2 regions of the Variovorax glucosi genome follow, and region 2 is predicted to be linked to the other one. Evidence: riboswitches for the same ligand, from Rfam matches in the RefSeq annotation. Region 2 holds a riboswitch; the other holds the start of a gene.
The links. A riboswitch is a leader RNA that binds a small molecule or an ion and turns the genes downstream of it on or off. The one in region 2 is predicted to bind cobalamin.
Positions count from the first base shown of each region.

Region 1: linked by a shared signal. The riboswitch ahead of cobM (precorrin-4 C(11)-methyltransferase) and the one ahead of ACSFA3_RS03465 (TonB-dependent receptor domain-containing protein) in region 2 are both predicted to bind cobalamin.

Region 1 is NZ_JBPJZE010000003.1:338,440-349,049, reverse strand. Features, by position in the region: gene ACSFA3_RS16360 (ATP-binding protein) at 1-1,099, shown strand, start outside; gene ACSFA3_RS16355 (sensor histidine kinase) at 1,071-2,504, opposite strand; gene ACSFA3_RS16350 (response regulator) at 2,501-3,175, opposite strand; gene ACSFA3_RS16345 (MarR family winged helix-turn-helix transcriptional regulator) at 3,214-3,699, opposite strand; gene recA (recombinase RecA) at 3,845-4,969, shown strand; gene recX (recombination regulator RecX) at 4,970-5,431, shown strand; gene ACSFA3_RS16330 (hypothetical protein) at 5,559-5,927, shown strand; cobalamin riboswitch at 5,931-6,197, shown strand; gene cobM (precorrin-4 C(11)-methyltransferase) at 6,357-7,223, shown strand; gene ACSFA3_RS16320 (sirohydrochlorin chelatase) at 7,220-8,209, shown strand; gene ACSFA3_RS16315 (precorrin-8X methylmutase) at 8,187-8,879, shown strand; gene ACSFA3_RS16310 (cobalt-precorrin-5B (C(1))-methyltransferase) at 8,879-9,982, shown strand; gene cbiE (precorrin-6y C5,15-methyltransferase (decarboxylating) subunit CbiE) at 9,979-10,610, shown strand, end outside.
Region 2 is NZ_JBPJZE010000001.1:710,890-721,499, reverse strand. Features, by position in the region: gene ACSFA3_RS03495 (NAD-dependent succinate-semialdehyde dehydrogenase) at 1-613, opposite strand, end outside; gene fnr (fumarate/nitrate reduction transcriptional regulator Fnr) at 675-1,391, opposite strand; gene hemN (oxygen-independent coproporphyrinogen III oxidase) at 1,577-2,947, shown strand; gene ACSFA3_RS03480 (sulfite exporter TauE/SafE family protein) at 2,951-3,766, opposite strand; gene ACSFA3_RS03475 (cell division protein ZapA) at 3,986-4,360, opposite strand; gene ACSFA3_RS03470 (DUF904 domain-containing protein) at 4,357-4,602, opposite strand; cobalamin riboswitch at 4,641-4,891, shown strand; gene ACSFA3_RS03465 (TonB-dependent receptor domain-containing protein) at 4,968-6,923, shown strand; gene ACSFA3_RS03460 (cobyrinic acid a,c-diamide synthase CobB) at 6,908-8,326, shown strand; gene cobU (bifunctional adenosylcobinamide kinase/adenosylcobinamide-phosphate guanylyltransferase) at 8,313-8,876, shown strand; gene ACSFA3_RS03450 (ABC transporter substrate-binding protein) at 8,873-9,745, shown strand; gene ACSFA3_RS03445 (FecCD family ABC transporter permease) at 9,742-10,610, shown strand, end outside.

The DNA of each region.
Region 1 (10,610 bases), on a different contig from region 2:
GACTGTCGGCTCGGCCTCCGCGTCCGGGCTGTTCCTTGCCGCGCCCAGGCGCACCGGCAAATCCACGTTCGTGCGCGAAGACCTGCGTCCGGCGCTTCAGAAAGTCGGCGCGACAGTTCTGTATGTGGACCTGTGGGCCAACAAGCAGGCCGATCCGGGTGCCGTGATCGTCGGTGCAGTACGTACCGAACTTGCCAAGCACGAAGGCATCGTGGCGCGCCTGGCCAAATCGGCCGGCATGGAGAAGGTCAGCGTCGGCGGTGTCGCTTTCTCCCTTGACCGTGTGGGGCTGGGCAAGGAGATCTCGCTCAGCGGCGCTCTGGCTGCGCTGTCGGACGAAACGAAGAAACCGATCGTGCTTCTGATCGACGAAGCGCAGCACGCCATCACCACCGATGCCGGTTACGACGCCCTTTTCGCGCTGAAGGCTGCACGCGACGAACTGAACAGCAGCCAGCACCACGGCCTTCGCATCGTGGCCACCGGCTCCAACCGCGACAAGCTGGCGATGCTGCGCAACAGCAAGGACCAGGCCTTCTTCGGCGCGCCGCTGGTGGCGTTCCCGGCGCTGGGCGCCGACTTCATCGACTGGTTCTGCAAGGGGGTCGGTCTGGCCGGTCCACTGGATCCAGAGGACGTGATGAAGCTCTTCAAGCGCGCGTCCTTTCGACCCGAGATCCTGGGCACGGCAGCCGACAGCCTTCGGTTCGACTTCGAACTGAGCGGCGAAGAAGCTGGAAAGGCCTTCGCTGCCGCCGTCGAAAAAGAGATCGAAGAAGCAGATCTACAGACACTGCGTGTGATCAACGCGCTCACGCCGCTCCAATCCGCCGTGCTGCGCGTTCTGGCGTCCGACGGCGACAGTTACGCCCCTTTCGAAGCCCGCACGATGGAGAGTTACCGGAAGGTCCTGTCAGCGATTGCTCCCGACGAATCGATCGTTCCGGATGTGTCTAACGTCCAGGCTTCGCTGGCATCGCTTCAGGACAAAACGCTCGTCTGGAAAGAAAAGCGAGGCGTCTATGCCCTCGAAGAAAGCACGACGGCCGATGTCCTGCGGCGGTACATGATCACCGCGACAGATCGAACCGCACGCTGAAGCGCGTGCCCGGCGGCCGCTGGTCGGGATGCGCGTCCTCGAGCGTGACGGTCGCGCCATGCTGGCGTGCGATCTCCCGCACGATGGGCAGGCCCAGGCCGGAGCCGTCTGCCTCGTTCCCCAGCACGCGGTAGAACGGTTCGAACACCAGTTCCCGATCGGCCTCCGCAATGCCCGGCCCGTTGTCCTCGACCTGCAGCAGCACCACGCGCCCGAACGGATCTGCCAGCACGCGCGCGGTGATGACGCCGGGATGCACCGATGTTGACGGCGTGTAGTTCAACGCGTTGTCGACCAGATTGCGCACCATTTCTTTCAACAGCGTCGGGTTGCCCCGCAACGTCGCGCCGGGCGTGCCGGCTTCCGCGCCGTCGTAGCCGAGGTCGATGCGCTTTTCGATCGCGCGCGGCACGGCTTCGCGCACCACCTCGATCGTCAGGCGTGCCAGGTCGCAAGGCAGCAGTCCGACGACGGCGCCGCTGCTTTCCGCCCTCGCCAGCGACAGCAGCTGGTTGACGGTGTGCGTGGCGCGCACGCTGGCGCGGCCGATCTGCTTGAGCGACTGCTTGAGGTCCTCGGCATTCGCGCCCTCGCGCTGCGCCAGATCGGCCTGCATGCGCAGTCCGGCCAGAGGCGTCTTGAGCTGGTGCGCGGCGTCGGCCAGGAAGCGCTTCTGCGTCGCGATCGAGTCCTGCAGCTTGCCGAGCAGTTCGTTCACCGACGACACCAGCGGAATCACTTCCTGCGGCACCGACGATTCATCCAGCGGGCTCAGGTCGTCGGGCCGGCGTTCGCGTATGCGCGCCTCGATCACCGACAGCGGCTTGATGCCGCGCACCAGCGCCAGCCAGATCAGCAGCACCGCCAGCGGCAGGATCGCGAACTGCGGCAGCAGCACGCCCTTGATGATCTCGGTGGCCAGCACCGACTGCTTTTCCCGCGTCTCGGCCACCTGCACCAGTGCCGGCTGGACATCGGCGCCGGCCACCACCCAGAGCGAAGCGACGCGCACCGGCAGGCCCCGCATCGTCGCGTCGTGCAGGTAGACGACGCCGGGCACCGGCGGCTCGTCGGCCGTCGGCGCTGGCACGTCGCGCTCGCCGCTCAGCAGCTTGCCGGCCGCATCGAGCACCTGGTAGTAGACGCGGTCGGCATCGTCGCCGCGAAGGATCTCGCGAGCCGGCTGCGGCAGCAGGAACTGCAGTTTGCCGTCCTGAACAAGCACCAGCCTGGCCAGCGTCTGGACGTTGTATTCGAGCGAGCGGTCGAAGGGCGCGTTCGCGATGCCCTGCGCCACCAGCCAGGTCAGGCCGATGCTGACCGGCACCAGCAGCAGCAGCGGCGTCAGCATCCAGTCGAGGATCTCCCCGAACAGCGACCGCTGTGCGCGCTGGAAAAGCTTCAAGCTGCGATCTTCTCGAGGCAGTAGCCGAGTCCGCGTACCGTGGCGATGCGCACCGGGCCTTTCTCGATCTTCTTGCGCAACCGGTGGATGTAGACCTCGATCGCGTTGATGCTGACTTCCTCGCCCCATTCGCACAACCGTTCGACCAGCTGGTCCTTGCTCACCAGCCGGCCGGCGCGCTGCAGCAGCACTTCGAGCAGGCCGAGTTCGCGGGCCGAGAGTTCCACCATCTTTCCGTCGAGCGTCGCGACGCGCCCGGCCTGGTCGTAAACCAGCGGGCCGTGCTTGATCGCGTTGCTGGTGCCGCCCATGCCGCGGCGCGTGAGTGCGCGCACGCGGGCTTCGAGTTCTTGCAGCGAGAACGGTTTCGCCATGTAGTCGTCGGCGCCGTAGTCCAGGCCCTTGACGCGCTCCTCGACGCTGTCGGCCGCGGTCAGCACCAGCACCGGCATCTGCGAGCCGCGCGCGCGCAGCCGCTTCAGGATTTCGAGGCCGTGCATGTTGGGCAGGCCGAGGTCGAGGATCAGCAGATCGAATTCGCTGTTGGTCATGAGCGCCGCATCGGCCTGGGAACCGGTCGCCACGCGGTCGACCGCCGCTCCCGAGGTGCGCAGACTGCGCAAGAGCGCATCCGCCAGCACCTGGTCATCTTCAGCAATCAGTATCCGCATCGCCACCTCCGGCTCGTTGTGTCGTCCCCGCTCAAATTTTAGGCGCCTGCGTACGCTTCCAGTCCGATGGTTACTACGGTGGCGACATCGTCGCCGACACTTTGACGGAACTCGGCCTCCGCCTGCGCCACCGCATTCCGGAAAGCCTGCAGCCAGGCCAGCCCATCGGCGGTGAACATCACCCGGCGCGCGCGGGCATCGAGCGGATCGGGCGCGCGCACCACCAGCCCCCAGGCTTCGCACTGGTCGACCAGCGTGCCCATGGCCTGCTTGGTCATGCCGGCGCGCTCTGCAAGTTCGGTAAGGCGCGAGCCGTTCTGCGAGAGATGGCGCGTGATGTGGATGTGGGCCGCGCTGATCTGGGCTCGCGCCGCGAGGTTCGACAGCGCCAGCGGCACCTCGATGTCGTGCGCCATCAGCGCCAGCACGCGTTCGTCGAACCGACGCATGGCATGGCCGAGCAGACGGCCCAGATGGGTCTGGCGCCAGGCGTCGGCATCGTGGTGGAAGACATGTTCAGGCATGACTGAAATAGTAAATCAAACTGACTAAAAAATGGGTTTACTTCGTTCGACCAGCCCCTAAACTACTGTTCAAGCATCCAGCCTGTGGTTAAAGGCAGCTGGGTGGAATCGAATCCAAACCGTTGATATTTCAGGAGTTTTTCAAATGGACGCACTTGTCAAGGGCACCAGCATTTCCGTCGCCGGCAGCGAAAAAGCCAAGGCACTCCAGGCCGCACTGGCCCAGATCGAAAAGCAGTTCGGCAAGGGCACGATCATGCGTCTGGGCGAAGGCGAGGCACTGGAAGACGTGCAGGTCGTCTCGACCGGCTCGCTCGGCCTGGACATCGCGCTCGGCGTCGGCGGCCTGCCGCGCGGCCGGGTCATCGAGATCTATGGCCCCGAATCGTCGGGCAAGACCACGCTCACTCTGCAGGTTATCGCCCAGATGCAGAAGCAGGCCGGCACCTGTGCCTTCGTCGACGCCGAGCACGCGCTCGACGTTCAATACGCGCAGAAGCTCGGCGTGAACCTGTCCGACCTGCTGATCAGCCAGCCGGACACCGGCGAGCAGGCGCTCGAGATCGTCGATTCGCTGGTGCGCTCGGGCGCCGTCGACCTGATCGTGGTCGACTCGGTCGCCGCGCTCACGCCGCGCGCCGAAATCGAAGGCGACATGGGCGATTCGCTGCCCGGCCTGCAGGCCCGTCTGATGAGCCAGGCGCTGCGCAAGCTGACCGCCAGCATCAAGAAGACCAACTGCATGGTCATCTTCATCAACCAGATCCGCATGAAGATCGGCGTGATGTTCGGCTCGCCCGAAACCACGACCGGCGGTAACGCGCTGAAGTTCTACGCCTCGGTCCGCCTCGACATCCGCCGCATCGGCACGATCAAGAAGGGCGAGGAAGCGATCGGCAACGAAACCAAGGTCAAGGTCGTGAAGAACAAGGTCAGCCCGCCCTTCAAGACGGCCGAGTTCGACATCCTGTTCGGCGAAGGCATCAGCCGCGAAGGCGAGATCATCGACATGGGCGTGACCGCCAAGATCGTCGACAAGGCCGGCGCCTGGTATGCCTACAACGGCGAGAAGATCGGCCAGGGCCGCGACAACGCCCGCGAATTCCTGCGCGAGAACCCGGCGCTGTCGCGCGAGATCGAGAACAAGGTGCGCGATTCGCTGGGCATCCCGCTGCTGGCTGCCGATGCCGGCTCCGAGGAGTCCGAAGCCAAGGCCAAGGCAGATGCGAAGGCCGAAGCCAAGGCAGCCAAGGCGGCCGCCAAGGAATAAGTGGGCTTTTCCGCACCGTCGCTCAAGGGCCGCGCGCTGCGGCTGTTGAGCCAGCGCGAGCATTCCCGGCCCGAACTCGAGCGCAAGCTCAAGAAGTACGAGGAAGTGCCCGGTACGCTGGCTGCGGCCCTCGATGAACTGGCGGCCAAGGATTTCATCAACGAGGCGCGGGTCGTCCAGTCGGTGGTCAACCTGCGCGCGCCGCGCATGGGCGCCGCGCGAGTGCGTCAGGAACTTCAGCAGAAAGGCATTGCGCCCGAAGCGATCGCCGAAGCGGTGGCCGATCTGCGCGACTCCGAACTGGCGCGTGCCCGCGACGTGTGGGGACGTCGTTTCGATGCGCCGCCCGCGGATGCAAGGGAGCGAGGCCGCCAGATGCGTTTTCTGATGGCCCGCGGATTCGCAGGAAGCACGGTTTCAAAACTTTTCCGTTTTGACGCTGAGGCGGATGCAGACATCTGAATCAGTTGATCGAAACTTGTAATTTCCAGCTCGAACTGAACAAATGTAAAGATCGACTGATAAAGTTCGTGCTCATTGCGACGGCTCGGTAGGAGTCGATTTTGACGACTCAGCCGGAGGTGTTGGCATGGACAATTTCTCCAAAGGTCATGCGACCGAGAAAATTCTTCGTTCATGGACTTTCTGGATCCACACGCATCTGCGAGAGGAATGCCAGGAGTACATGGAGAACTACAAGCTCAAGGAAATGAACGCGGCGCCGGGCAACGAACGAGCGACCGCCATCTTCCGTGACCTCTGCGACGGCTCCACTGAAGTGGCCGTGATCTCGATCTGGGAATCGATGGAAATGATCCGCCGTTTCGTCAGGACCGAACACCAGCCCTCGATCCATCCGGACGACCGCAAGAAGCTGCTCGACCGCGATCCCGTCGTACGGCACGAGGTGATCACCGACGAGCACGTTTTCTCGTTGATGCCGGCCGAGTGGCGCTGATACACTGCGCCCGAGTTGTCAGGTGTCCTGGCGCTTCCTGGAAACGGGGAAGCGGCCAGGGTGAAACGGGAAGTCGGTGCGCAGTGGTTGAACGATGCCACGCCATGCCGACGCTGCCCCCGCAACGGTAAGCGAGTCGAAAGCAAGACCCCGGGATCCGGTCCCGAACCACTGTGTCACGAACGGCATGGGAAGGTGGTGCTTGCAGGAACGCACATCTCGTGCCTTCCGCTCGCGAGCCCGGAGACCGGCCTGACGACAAGCGCATGACCTTGCGGTGGGCGAGGATCGGCGGGCGGACGAATGGCGTCCGGCTCGATGCAACGCCGCATCCGCCGGAATCGCTCCCACCGACGCCTCCCGATTTCCCTCTCTCCGCCAGGTCGTACCGACCATCGAACGCGCGGCGGGCGCGGAGGGATCCATTTCATGAACGAGCGAAGCATCGCTCCAAGCGACGCGCCATCCGGGCCACCCGGCTCGTCCACGCCGGGAACCGTCTGGTTCGTAGGCGCCGGTCCGGGCGATCCGGAACTCATCACCGTCAAGGGCCGCGGCCTGATCGAACGCGCCGGCGCCGTTCTGTTCGCGGGCTCGCTGGTGAGCGAGGCGGCCACGCGCTGGGCGCCGGCCGATTGCGTTATCGCCGACAGCAAGGACATGACGCTCGAGCAGATGTCGGCCTGGCTGATCGCGCAGGCCGCGCGTTGTGAAACCGTGGTGCGTCTCCAGACCGGCGACCCGGGCCTCTACGGCGCGCTGATCGAGCTGGTGCAGCCGCTGGACGCAGCGGGCGTGCCGATCGCGGTGGTGCCGGGCGTTTCTTCGGCGATGGCGTCGGCGGCTGCGGCGGTCGAGAGCCTGACGCTGCCCGAAGTCACCCAGACCGTGATCTTCACGCGCGTCGAGGGCCGCACGCCGATGCCCGAAGGCGAATCGCTCGAAGCGCTGGCGGCGCACCACAGCACGCTGTGCATCTTCCTGAGCATCACGCTGATGGGCAAGGTCACGGCCGCGCTGCTGGCCGCCGGCTGGTCGCCCGATGCGCCGGTGGTGGTGGTGCACAAGGCCAGCTGGCCGGGCGAGGAAAAGATCGTTCGCGGCACGGTCGCCACCATCCAGGCGCTCTGCCGCGAAGCCCGCATCGCGACCCAGTCGATGATCATCGCCAGCCCCAACCTGGGCGCGCGGCAGTGGACAACGCTCGCCAAATCCAAGCTCTACGACGCGAGCTTCACCCATCGATTCCGGCGTGCCAGCGTGCCCGCCGCCGACCTCGTCCAGGACACCCCATGAACACGACCACGACACCCAGCGAAACCATCCTTCTGGTGGGCCACGGCTCGCGCGAAAAGTCAGGCAACGACGAGATCGAGGCCTTCGCCGCGCAATGGCGCGAACGCCGGCCCGGCTGGCGCATCGAGGTCTGCTTCATCGAGTTCTCCGAGATCACGATGAGCGAAGGCCTGCGCCGCGCCGCCGAGGGCGCGCGGCGCGTGGTCGTGGTGCCGCTGATCCTGAACGCCGCCGGCCACGTGAAGATGGACATTCCGCAGGCCATCGACGGCGCGCGGCTCAAGTTCCCGTTCGTGCAGTTCGCATACGCGCCGCACCTCACGGCCTGCGATCCGATCCTCGCGATCCTGCGGCGTCGCCTCAAGGGCGCGATGCAGGCGCTCGACATGCCCGACCCGACCACCACCGGCGTGGTGATCCTGGGGCGCGGATCGTCGGACCGGCAGGCCAACGGCGACATGGCCAAGATGGCGCGCTGGCTGATGGAGGAAACCGACCACGAGCTGGTCGACCTCGCCTTTACCGGCATCACCTATCCGCGCCTGGAGAAGGCCGTGCAGCGCCAGAGCCTGCTGGGCATGACGCAGGTCGTGGTGCTGCCGTACTACCTGTTCAACGGCACGCTGGTCGAACGCATCGCGCGCCAGGTCGAGAACCTGAAGACGCAGTACCCGACGATCCGTTTCATCTCGACGAAGTACTTCGGCTTCGAGCGCGAGATCTTCGAGGTGCTGGAGCAGCGCGTGCTCGACCTGCGCCGCGGCATGCCGATCGCGCTCATGCCCTGCGACGGCTGCAAGTTCCGCGACTTCGCGGTCGAGAACGGCATGGGCGGGCATCACCACGACGACGCGGTGCCGCACAACCACGATCACGACCATGCGCACGATCACGCGCATCCGCATCCGCATGCCCATCCGCATGACCACGCGCACGATCACGGCCATGACCATGGACACGCACATGACCACGCGCCCGCCCGTTGAGTCTCGCGCGAACGTCGTCACCGAGCAGCTCACCGCTGCCGGCCGCGCGATCGAGCACGACTCCTTCGCCGTGATCGACCGCGAGGTCACGTCGCACGCCTACACGGCCGAGCAATGGCCGGTGGTGCGCCGCATGATCCACGCGAACGCCGACTTCGACTTCAACGGCCTGACCGACTTCCATCCCGGCGCCATCGATGCCGCCGTTGCCGCGATCCGCTCGCGCGAAAGCCGCGTGGTGGCCGACGTCGAGATGATCTGTGTCGGACTCTCGGAACCGCGCCTGGGCCATTTCGGCATGGACACGCACCAGTTCATCAGCGACGAGGACGTGATCGCGCAGGCCAAGGCCGAAGGCACGACGCGCGCGGTGCAGGCGATGCGCAAGGCGCACCGGCTGGGGCTGGTCGACGGCGCGATCGTCGGCATCGGCAATGCGCCGACCGCGCTGATCGAGATCGTGCGGCTGATCCATGAAGAGGGCGCGCGCCCGGCGCTGGTGGTCGGGATGCCGGTCGGTTTCGTGTCGGCAGCCGAGTCGAAGGATCTGGTCGCGCTGGAGCACGAGGTGCCGTGGATCGTGATCCGTGGGCGCAAGGGCGGCTCGACGCTTGTGGTGGCCGCTATCCATGCGCTGCTCGGGCTAGCGGAGGCACGCGAACTCGCATGATGATGAAGAAGGACGCGCCCCGCGGCACCCGCACCGGTTTCACGACCGGCGCGTGTTCCGCCGCGGCCGCGCGTGCCGCCGTCATCGGACTCGTCACGGGCCAGGTGCCCGACAGCGTCGAATGCCTGCTGCCCAACGGCGACCTCGTGACCTTCGCGGTGCAGGACGGTCGCGTCGACGCGACCGGCACGCTGGCGCATGCGATGGTCGTCAAGGACGCGGGCGACGACCCGGACTGCACCGACAAGGCGCATCTCACCGCCGATGTACGGCTGCTGCCCGAACGCGCGGGGCAGGTATTGCTCGCTGGCGGCCTGGGCGTCGGCACCGTGACGATGCCGGGGCTCGGCCTGGAAGTCGGCGGTCCCGCCATCAACCCGGTGCCGCGCCGCAGCATCGAAGCCAACGTGCGTGCGGTCGGCGAGTCGCTGCTCGACGAGGTCGGGCTCGAAGTCGCGATCTCGGTGCCGCAGGGCGAGGAGATGGCGAAGAAGACGCTGAACGCGCGGCTCGGCATCCTCGGCGGGATTTCGATCCTCGGCACCACCGGCATCGTGAAGCCGTATTCGACCGCCGCCTACCGCGCGAGCGTGGTGCAGGGCGTGCACGTGGCCGGCACGCTGGGCCATGGCGTGGTCGTGCTGACCACCGGCGGGCGCACCGAGAAGTTCGTCATGGGCGAGATGCCCGAGCTGCCCGAAGCCGCCTTCGTGCAGATGGGCGACTTCCTGCGCTACGCGATGAGCGCCGCGGTCAAGGCCGGGCTGAAGCGCGTCGTCATCGGCGGCATGGTCGGCAAGCTCACCAAGATCGCGCAGGGCGAAACCATCACCCATGCGGGCCGCGCCGAGGTGGACACCGGCCTGCTCGCCGACATCGCGGCCGAACTCGGCGCACCGCCCGACGTATGCGAAGCGATTCGCGGCAACGAGACCGCGCGCTATGCCGGCGAGCGTATGGACGCGCTCGGCCTGGGCACGCAATTCCACACCGCGCTCGCGCAACGCGTCATCCGGACGCTGCGCGAGCGCTACCCCGACCGATTCGAACTGAAAGTGCTGGTCTGCGACTTCGATGGACGCAAGATCGCGGAGGCCTCGTGAACACCGACGAAGAACTGAAGATCAACCGATGCCGCATCCTGGGCGTGCTCGACGACGGCGAGGCCAGCCTCTCGCGTTCTGCGCTGGCGCATCTGCAATCCGCGCAACTGGTGATCGGCGGTGCACGCACGCTGGCGCTGTTCGCCACGCACATCGCGTCCGATGCCTTGCAGCGCGACCTCACCGGCGCGCTGTCGCAGGTGCCCGAATGGATCCGCGCCGCGCAGGCCGACGGCATGCGCGTGGTGGTGCTGGCGACCGGCGATCCGCTGTGCCACGGCATCGCCGCATACCTCGCGTCGCGCCTTTGCATCGAGGCGATCGAGGTGCTGCCGAACGTCTCGACGCTGCAGCTGGCCTGCGCGCGTCTGGGCCTGCCGTGGCAGGAGATGAAGTTCGCCTCCGTGCATGCGAAGGATGCCGGCGACTGGGTGCCGGGATCGGCGCCCTCCCACGGCCTGTATGCGCTGCTGCGCGACATCCGCCAGCACGACCGCCTGGCCGTGCTCACCAGCCCCGACAACACGCCCGACCGCATCGCGCGGATGCTGGTCGCCGAGGGTCTGGCCGACGATTTCGAGATGGCCGTCGCCGAGCGCCTGTGCCGGCCCGACGAGCGCGTGATCAG
Region 2 (10,610 bases):
TCAGGGCGACGCCCTTGATGCGCGCATCGTCGATTACTTGCTCGGCTTGCGCGTGCGAGATCAGCAGGTTGGTGTAGGCGCCAGCGGGCGCGCCGGCGTCGAGCAGCAGTTTCTCGAAGGCGATCGCGCACTGGGGCACGCAAGCGGCGTGCTTGACCGCCAGCACATTGCCCGCCATGAGCTGCGGACCTGCGACGCGCGCGAGCTGATAGAAGGGGAAGTTCCAGGGCTCGACGCAGAACAGCACCCCGAACGGGCTGCTTTGCATGTGCGCTTCACCGGCTTTTGGGTTCAGCTTCACCGGTGCCAGGAACGATTCGGCATGGTCGGCGTAGTAGTCGAGGATGTCCGCGCTGAAGCTCACCTCGCCGCGCGCCTCCGAAATCCGCTTGCCCATCTCCAGCGTCGCCAGCTTCGCGAAGCGGTCGACATCCGTGCGGAGCAGCGCGGCGGCCTTCTTCAGGATCGCGGCGCGCTCGGCGTAGGCGGTGGTCTTCCAGGTCTGGAAACAGGCGTCGGCGGCGGCGAGCGCCGTCTCTAGCCGTGCGCTGCTGAAATGCTCGAAGCTCGCGATGAGCTTGCCGTCGTTGGGGTTGATGCTTTCGTAGGCCATTGGGTTTCCTCACACAAAACCCCAAGTTACGTCCGCACTCACGGAGCGATGTTGACCCAGGTCAGCAAACCGGCAGATTCACGATTCGCTTCAGCGCGTCCTGCGACACGATGCGGATGTGGCGCTGCTGCACTTCGACGACCCCGTCCTCGACGAACTTCGATAGCGTCCGGCTCACGGTTTCCAGCTTCAGTCCTAGATAGCTGCCGATTTCCTCGCGCGTCATGCGCAGCACCAGCTCCGACGAAGAGAATCCGCGCGCATGCAGGCGCTGCACCAGATTCAGCAGAAACGCCGCCAGCCGCTCCTCGGCGCGCATGCCGCCCAGCAGCAGCATCACGCCGTGTTCGCGCACGATCTCGCGGCTCATGATCTTGTGCACATGGCGTTGCAGGGCGGTGATTTCGCGCGAGAGCTCCTCGATGCGGTCGAAAGGCATCACGCAGACTTCGGAGTCTTCCAGCGCAACCGCGTCGCAGGTGTGGCGGTCGTTGACGATGCCGTCCAGGCCGATGATCTCGCCCGCCATCTGGAAACCGGTCACCTGGTCGCGGCCGTCCTCGGCCGTCACCCGGGTCTTGAAGATTCCGGTGCGGATCGCGTAGAGCGACGTGAAGCGCTCGCCGGCATGGAACAGCGTTTCGCGCCGCTGCACCTTCCGGCGGATCGCGACGATGTCGTCGATACGCTGCAGTTCCGCCGGCTGAAGCCCGATCGGCATGCAGAGCTCGCGCAGGTTGCAGCTGGAACAGGCGACTTTGATGGCTTCTGGGGTCATGGCAGGCGGGGGACTCGGTGCTGTGTTCGCGTATGCGATCTGCTGCAACGTCAAGGCCCCACCGGATTGTGTTCCAACTGTTAAACGCAATGCCTTGATTCAGATCAAGCAAAGTGCGCGCGCTTCGGCGCAAAGTGGACGGCACACCTCCAAAGCTACTTCAGAAGCCATCTCCGAAGCCCCGCATGCCGACCCTCCACAACCCCGCATCCGCCGACGTTCCCGGTCCGCGCTACACGTCCTATCCGACAGCCGATCGCTTCGTCGAAGCGTTCGGCAGCGACGACTACATGCAGGCGCTGCAGCAGCGAAAACACAGTGCGCGGGTGTTGCCGCTGTCGCTCTACGTCCATCTGCCGTTCTGCTCATCGCTCTGCTACTTCTGCGCCTGCAACAAGATCGTGACGCGTCATCCGGAGCGGGCAGACGAATACCTCGGCTATCTGGCACGGGAAATCGAACTGCAGGTCGCGCAACTCGGCCGGGGCGCGACGGTGAGCCAGCTTCACCTCGGCGGCGGCACGCCGACCTTCCTCGACGACGCGGCGCTCGGGCGGCTGATGGCGATGCTGCGGGACAACTTCACGCTCGCACCCGACGGCGAATACGCGATTGAGATCGATCCGCGCACCATTGATGCGGGCCGTCTCGCGCACATCAAGGCACTGGGCTTCAACCGGCTGAGCTTCGGCGTCCAGGATTTCGATCCGGCCGTTCAGCGGGCGGTGCACCGCATCCAGCCGGCGGAGCAGGTCTTCGATCTGGTCGCCGAGGCGCGAAGCATCGGCTTCGCTTCGATCAACGTCGATCTCATCCACGGCCTGCCGCTGCAGACGGCCGATTCGTTCGACCGGACACTGGCGCAGATCTGCACGCTGCGCCCTGACCGCATCGCGCTCTACGCCTACGCGCACATGCCCGAGCGTTTCAGGGCGCAGCGTCGCATCGATGCGAACGAACTGCCGGAATCGACGGCGAAGATCCGCATGCTGTCGCGTTCGATCGCGACGCTCAAGGCCGAAGGCTACGTCTATATCGGCATGGACCATTTCGCGCTGCCGGGCGACGCGCTCGCCGTCGCCAAGCGACAGGGCAGGCTGCACCGCAACTTCCAGGGCTACAGCACGCAGCCCGACGGCGATCTGCTGGCGCTGGGCGTGTCGGCGATCGGCCGCATCGGCGCGACCTACAGCCAGAACGCAAAGACGCTGGAGGAATACTACGACCTGGTCGAACAGCGCCGACTGCCGGTAGTGCGCGGGTTGGCGTTATCTCGCGACGACGTGCTGCGACGCGCGGTAATCATGGCTCTGATGTGCCAGGGGCAGGTCAGCTTCGAGTCGATCGCGCTCGGTCACCTGATCGACTTCAAGAGTTACTTCGCGAAGGAAATCGAGGCGCTGAAGCCGCTGGTCGCGCAAGGTTTCGTCACCGTCGGACCGCACGACATCGAAGTGACGCCGACCGGCTGGTTCTTCGTGCGGGCGGTGGCGATGATTTTCGATCGTTACCTGCAGGTCGACCGCGACCGCGCACGCTACTCGCGGATCATCTGAAGTTCAGCCGGTCAGCCCTTTCCAGAGCATGTACGCGGCCAGCAGATAGAGCAGGCTGGCGAACACGCGCTTGAGCTTGCCGACCGGCAGGCTGTGAGCGGCCCGCGCGCCGAGCGGCGCCGTCAGCACGCTACAGGCAGCGATCACGCCCAGCGCCGGCAGCCATATGTAGCCGAAAGCGCCTTGCGGCAGCCCTTGCACCGACTGGCCGCTGATGACGTAACCGGCCACGTTCGCGACTGCGATCGGAAAGCCGAGCGCCGCGCTTGTCGCGACTGCGGCGTGGATCGAGACGTTGCACCAGGCCATGAACGGCACGCTGATGAAGCCGCCACCCGCGCCGACCAGTCCGGACACGAACCCGATGACGCCGCCCACCGTGAGCTGACCGGCGGTTCCGGGCATCTGGCGCGCCGGCTTGGGCTTGCGGTCGAGAAACATCTGCGTCGCCGAGAAGCCGACGAAAAGAGAGAAGACGATGGCCAGCACGGAGCCCTTGAGCAGCGCGAAAACGCCGAGGCTGCCCGCCAGGCTGCCGATGACGATGCCCGGCGCCAGCCGGCGGACGATGTCCCATCGCACTGCGCCGCGCCTGTGGTGTGCGCGCACGCTGGATATGGAGGTGAAGACGATGGTCGCCATCGATGTGGCGATGGCCATCTTGACGGCGAGATCGGCCGGAACGCCGCGCTGGCCGATGATGTAGGTGATGAACGGCACCATCAGCATGCCGCCGCCGATGCCTAGCAATCCGGCCAGAAATCCGCTGACGAGCCCGAGTGCGGCGAGTTCGGCGATCAGCGAAGGTTCTAGCAACATAAGGTGTCTGCGGATGTGCACCGGACCCGCATCCTGAACCAGGGTTCAGGTGGGCGAGGGCAGCAAGACTTCGGGTTCATCTGACGCGAGATGATCACGCCCATCGAGCGATGTACCAAGCCCGGCTCCGGAGAGCATTGGAACAAGGAAATATTAAGCCCGACACACACCGCAGACACTTCGGATTCTAGGCGCCGATACGGCGGCGTGCGTATTCATTCAGAGCAAATGACTGTCGCCGGCAAGGGCTTGGTCCAGCCGCTGGACCAATTGGGCTGCACGTGCTTCGTCGGTATCGGGGTGCGAAGCGTCGCCGTTCGCCGAGTCATCCGCGCTCTCCGACTTCTCCGCTGCGGCCACCGCCATGGTGATCAGCGCAGCAGACGTCGCAGCCACCTGCTGGCCCAGGTCGTAGGCCAGGTTGAGCGATGCGAGCACGGCGATGCGGTCTCGCGCGCGCACCTTGCCGGCATCGCGGATCTTGCACATGGCGGTGTCTACCCGCTCGACCGCCTCGCGCAGTTCGGCTTCGCCGCCCTCGGGGCAGCCGAGCAGATAGTTCTGGTCCATGATCTGGACTTCGATCTGTTTCATGAGGCGGTGGAATCCTGCGGAGGAGTGGGAGACGCGTGCGGCGCATCGGCCGGAAGTCGCTGAAGGAGTGCATCGACACGGGTTCTTGCCGCAACGAGTCGCGCGTGGAGCGCGTCGCGCTCGCGCGTCAGCGACTCGACCTCATGCTGGAGCAACGCGTTGGTGCGCTGCAGCTCTTCGTGGCGAACGAGCAGACGTTCGACGCGCTCGGCGATCTGGTCGATGGGACTCGTGACGGGCATGGTCGGAGATTGTATGGGTGCCTTTATATGTCGGCAGCTTTAGAATCCGCCGCGTTGGTGCTCGTGCCGCTGTTCAGGCGGCGCAGTTCAACGGGAAGCAGGAAGCCAGAGCCCATCGGGCAGCGGTCAACCTGCGCTGCCCCCGCAACGGTCAAGCAGACGGCGCCGTCGAGACATCGAACGGCGCCGCTTTCGTCAATCAGCCACTGGGCGCCCTGAAACAGGTGCCTGGGAAGGCGGCGAAGGTTGGTCTGCCAGCCCGGATACCGGCCAACGAGGTGACGGCGTGCGCTCGCGCTTGCCGTCGTGACACCCAGATGTCCGGCGGGGAAGCCGGACAGGGTCCTGTTCTCGAGATCGGTTCCATGACACACAAAGTTTCTTCTTCAGGCGGTCGCCTGTCCGCGCGCGCCTGCCTTCGGCTGGCCGCACTGCCTCTGGCCGTCGCTACCGCATTTCCGGTGGTCGCGCAGTCCATGGCCGCCGCGCCCTCGCTCGGCGAAACGGTCGTCACCGCGGCACGCGTGGCGCAGCCGCTGTCCGACCTGGTGAGCGACGTCTCCATCGTCGACCGAGCGACCATCGAGCGCAGCGGCGCGACCGGTGTCGCCGACATCCTGGCGCGATTGCCCGGCATCGAGATGGTGCGCAACGGCGGCATCGGCAACACCACAAGCGTATTCATTCGGGGCGCGGAGCAGCGCTTCACAGCTGTCTACATCGACGGCGTCCGGATCGATTCGCAGACGACCGGTGGCGTGTCCTGGGAAGCCATTCCGCTGTCGCAGATCGACCGTATCGAAGTACTGCGCGGCCCGGCTGCGGCGGTCTACGGTTCGGACGCCATCGGCGGCGTGATCCAGCTCTTCACGAAGCGCGGCGACGGCAAGCCGATGCCTTATGTCGGCGTCGGTATCGGCAGCTACAAGCTGCGCCGGGGCGAAGCCGGTGTCAGCGGCTCGGCCGGGCCGGACAACGCCTTCGACTATTCGCTAGGGGTCTCGCGAGAAATCAGCGACGGCTTCGATGTGCGGCCGGAGCGCCTGCGCAATCTGGTGCGCACGGGAACCTTCGCTGCGGACGGCTTCTACAGCCCCGACCGCGATGGCTACGACATCACCTCGGCCAACGCGCGGCTCGGCTTCAGGATCAATCCATCGCAGCGAGTCGAACTCACGATGTTGCGCAGCGACACCGATTCGCGCTACGACACGCGTTCTCCCGTCCGCCTCGCAAGATATCCCGACGACACCAATGCCAACACGCTGCGCACCGTCGGCGCGGCCTGGATCGCCAAATGGAACGACATCTACAGCACGCGTCTGCAGGTCACCGACAGCAAGAGCACCTACGAGACCAACCCGTCGTTCTATCGGACCGAGACGCAGCTGCGCAACTACCTGTTACAGAACGAATTCCGCTTCGGCCCGCATTCGGCGACCGTTGCGCTGGAACGGCGCGAAGACCAGCTCGACAACGCAGCTACTGCGTTCGGTGATCGTCTGACGGGCAAGCGCTCGCAGAACGCGCTCGCGCTGGGCTACGGTTTCGTGCAGGGCCCGCACTCGGTCCAGTTGCATGTGCGCCACGACGACGACAGCGAATTCGGCGGCAAGACCACCGGCAGCGCCGGCTACGGATTTGCGATCACGCCGCAATGGCGTATCACCGCATCTGCCGGCACTTCGTTCCGCGCGCCGACGCTCTACCAGCGCTTCAGCGAATACGGCGTCGCCGGCCTGCAGCCCGAGCAGGGCCGGAACATCGAAGTCGGTCTGCGCTATGCAGAAGGTGCGACCAACGCGGGCATCGTCGCCTACCGCAACCGCGTGACCAACCTGATCACCTTCGACACCAGCTCGTTCGCCTGCACCGACGCGGTCGTCTCGGGATTCGGCGGCTGCTACGGCAACACCGCGCGCGCCGAGTACGAAGGCGTGACGCTCTCCGCCGGCCATCGCATCGGCGCCGTCACGCTGCGCGCATCGGCCGACTTCCAGGACCCGCGCGATCTTTCGACCGGCAACCAGCTGGCCCGCCGCGCGCGCAAGCACGGCACGGTCGGCGCCGACTGGGATGTCGCCGGATGGCGCCTCGGCGCTGAAATGCAGACCTCGGGCATGCGCTACGACGATGCGGCGAACCTTCGCAAGCTCGGCGGCTACACGGTATTCAACTTGGTGGCGAGCACGCAGCTCACGCGCGAACTGAGCCTGATCGCGCGCATCGACAACGTCGGCGACAAGGACTACGTGCTGGCCCGCACCTACGCGACCAGCGGACGCGCCGGCTACATCGGCCTGAAGTGGGCGCCGCAGTAAGTCTTTCCGCGGCGCAGCAGGGCGGATCGACCGCGGTCTGCGCCGCCGTGCTCGTGGCCGCGCCGGCCTCCGGGCAAGGCAAGACCACGGTCGCGGCGGCGCTCGCACGGTTGCATGCACGTGCCGGACGTCGCGTGCGGGCTTTCAAGTGCGGTCCGGATTTTCTCGATCCGCAATGGCTGGCGCTCGCTACCGGGGCGCCGGTGCATTCGCTCGATCTCTGGATGAACGGCGAGGACGATTGCCGCGCGCGCCTGCACGAGGCCGCCGCGTCGTCGGACCTGGTCATCGTCGAAGGCGTGATGGGTCTGTTCGATGGCGCGCCGAGCGCTGCCGATCTGGCGGAACGCTTCGGACTGCCGGTGCTGGCCGTGATCGATGCCGGCGCGATGGCGGGCACCTTCGGAGCGCTGGCGTTCGGGCTGCAGAACTTCCGCCCCGGACTGCCGTGGACCGGCGTGCTGGCGAATCGTGTGGCCAGCGAGCGTCATGCGGGCATGCTGCGCGACGCGTTGCGCGAGCCGTCGCAATGGCTCGGTGGTCTGCCGAAAGATGCGGGTTTCGCGCTGCCCGAACGCCACCTCGGCCTCGTGATGGCGCAGGAGACCGACGATCCCATGGCGCGGCTGGATGCCGTCGCGGATGCGCTGGCGAAAACGCCGCTCGGGCAGCGGCTGATCGGCGAGCTGCCGCAGGTCTGTTTTGCCGCGCCGGTTGCCGATGAGCCGGCCAGGTCAGGCTCGGCGCTGTTGGCCGGCCGCACCGTCGCCGTCGCGCGCGATGCGGCTTTCGCCTTCATCTACCCTGCAAACCTCGACGTGCTCGCCGCGCTCGGTGCGCGCCTCGAATTCTTCTCGCCGTTGGCAGGCGATGCGCTGCCGGCGTGCGATGCCGTGTGGTTGCCTGGTGGCTATCCTGAACTTCATGCGGAAAAGCTCGCTGGCTGCATGAAGTTGCGCGACGCGCTTGTGGCGCATGCAGTGGGCGGCAAACCGATCTGGGCCGAGTGCGGCGGGATGATGTCCTTGTTCGACACGCTGACGACGGCCGACGGCCAGGTGCATCGCATGTGGGGTTTGCTCCCCGGCGGCGTGACGATGCAGAAGCGGCTGGCCGGACTCGGGCCGCAGCGGCTGAAGACCGGCGCAGGCGAACTGCGCGGCCACACTTTCCACTATTCGACCTGCGAGACGGTGCATCCGGTGGCTGCACGCACCTCGCGACCTGAAAGCGCGCCGAGCAAAAGCGCTGGGCGCCCGTCTGGCGAAGCGGTCTACGTGCACGGCAGCGTGCGCGCCAGTTACTTCCACGCATGGTTTGCCTCGAACCCCGAAGCGACCGCTGAGCTGTTCCAGGCCCGATCGATCGAATTCGTACATGAGGACGCTGATGTCCGAGCGTGAACTGATCCTCGGTGGGCAGAAAAGCGGCAAGTCGCGCCGTGCCGAACTGACTGCCGCCGCGTGGCTGGCGGCTTCTCCGTCTCACTGCGCCGTCCTGATCGCGACCGCGCAACCGTGGGACGACGAGATGCGCGAACGCATCGCGTGTCACCAGGAAGACCGGGCGCAGCGGGTGCCCGGCTTGCGCACGGTCGAGGAGCCGCTGGCGCTCGCCGAAGCGATTGCCGCGCACAGCGCGCCGCAGACGCTGGTGCTGGTCGACTGTCTGACGCTCTGGCTGACAAACCGGCTGATGCCGATGCCGGACGTCGAAGCGCCGGCCGAGCCGCCGACGCAAGCCGTCGAGGCGATGATTAGCGCCCTTGCTAATGCGCGCGGCCCGGTGGTTCTGGTCGGCAACGAGATCGGTCTCGGCGTGATTCCGATGGGCCGCGAAGTGCGGGCTTTCGTCGATGCGCTGGGCCGCTTGAACCAGTCGGTCGCCGCAGCCTGCGACCGTGTCACGCTGATGGTCGCCGGCTTGCCGCTCACGTTGAAGGAAGCTGCATGACATCGCTGAAGTCCGTTTTGCTCTTTGCGGCGCTGGCGTTTCATGCGCTGATTGCGCAGGCAGAGATCGACGTGCGCGACGAACGCGGCATTACCGTTTCCTTGCCGAAATCGCCACAGCGCATCGTGTCCTTGCTGCCGTCGCTTACCGAATCGGTCTGCGCTCTCGGCGCCTGCGATCGGCTGGTCGGCATCGACCGCTATTCGAATTCGCCGGCATCGGTGCGGGCGCTGCCGCAGGTCGGCGGCGGGCTCGACCCGAACGTCGAGGCTATCGTCGCGCTGCGTCCCGACGTGGTGCTGCTGGCCAGGGCCTCGCGCGTGACGCAGCGGCTCGAGGCTCTCGGCATCAAGGTGGTCGTGCTCGAGCCGAAGAATCATGCGGATGTCAAGCGCGTGCTCGACGCGCTGGGCACGATCCTCGGCGTCGACGATGCGCAGCGGGTCTGGCGGATCATCGACGCCAGCGTGTCCGCGGCTGCGCAATCGGTGCCCGCATCGGCGCGCAACGTGCGCGTCTATTTCGAGGTCAACAACGGGCCGTACGCGGCCGGCGAAAGCTCCTTCATCGGCGAAACGCTGCAGCGGCTCGGCGTGCGGAACATCGTGCCGGCGACGCTCGGCCCGTTCCCCAAACTCAATCCCGAGTTCGTCGTGCGCGCGAATCCGGACGTGATCATGGTCGGTGTGCGCAGCGGCGTCGGCATGGAGCAGCGGCCCGGCTGGAGCGGCATCCGTGCGGTGCGCGAAGGGCGCGTCTGCCGTTTCGATGCCGACGCCGCCGACATCCTGGTGCGGCCGGGACCGCGAATGGGCGAGGCCGCGCGCCTGATGGCGAGTTGCCTGACAGGGCAGGGCGCCGCCAGATGAACATACAGCGGCGGCGCGCAATGCTGCTGGGCGCCGTTCTGGCTTGTGCGAGCGTGGTCGTGCTGCTGTTCGGGCTCGGCATCGGCAGCACCGGCGTCGAGAGCGTGCTGGCGATGCGGCACGACCCTGTCGCGCTGCAGATCGTCTGGGACATCCGCCTGCCGCGCACGCTGGGCGCCTGGCTGGCCGGCATGCTGCTGGGGCTCGCCGGCGCGGTGGCGCAGGGGCTGTTTCGCAATCCGCTGGCCGACCCGTATCTGCTCGGCAGCGCGTCGGGTGCGTCGCTCGGCGTCGCGCTGGCGCTGCTGGCCTTCGGCCATGTCGCGCCGGGCAGCATCGCCGGCATGCAGTGGCTGATGCGGCTCGGGCTTACCGGCGCAGCGTTTGCCGGCGCCGTGCTCGCGGTGCTGATCACGCTGACGCTGGCGAACGGCGTGCAGCAGTCGTTGCGGCTGCTGCTGGCGGGAGTGATCGTCGGCGTGGTGCTCGGCGCCATCAAGGACCTGGTCGTGCTCGGCTCGGCCGATCTGCTGCAGGCGATCACCGGCTTCATGCTCGGAAGCACCGGACTGGTCGGCTGGAGTGCCTGCGCGGTGATGGCGGCGACGGGCGCGTTGTGCCTGATCTGCGCCTGGGCGCTGGCGCCGGTGCTCGACGGGTTGGCGCTCGGCGAATCGACCGCTGCCAGCCTTGGCCTGCCGCTCGGCGCGATGCGCGTCGCGCTGGTCGCCGTGCTCGCACTGGCGACCGGCGCCGCCGTTGCACAGACCGGACTGATCGCCTTCGTTGGGCTGGCCGCGCCGCACCTCGTGCGCTCGGTAGTCAAGACCACTCACGCGGGACTGATCGTGCTGTCGGCGGCGAT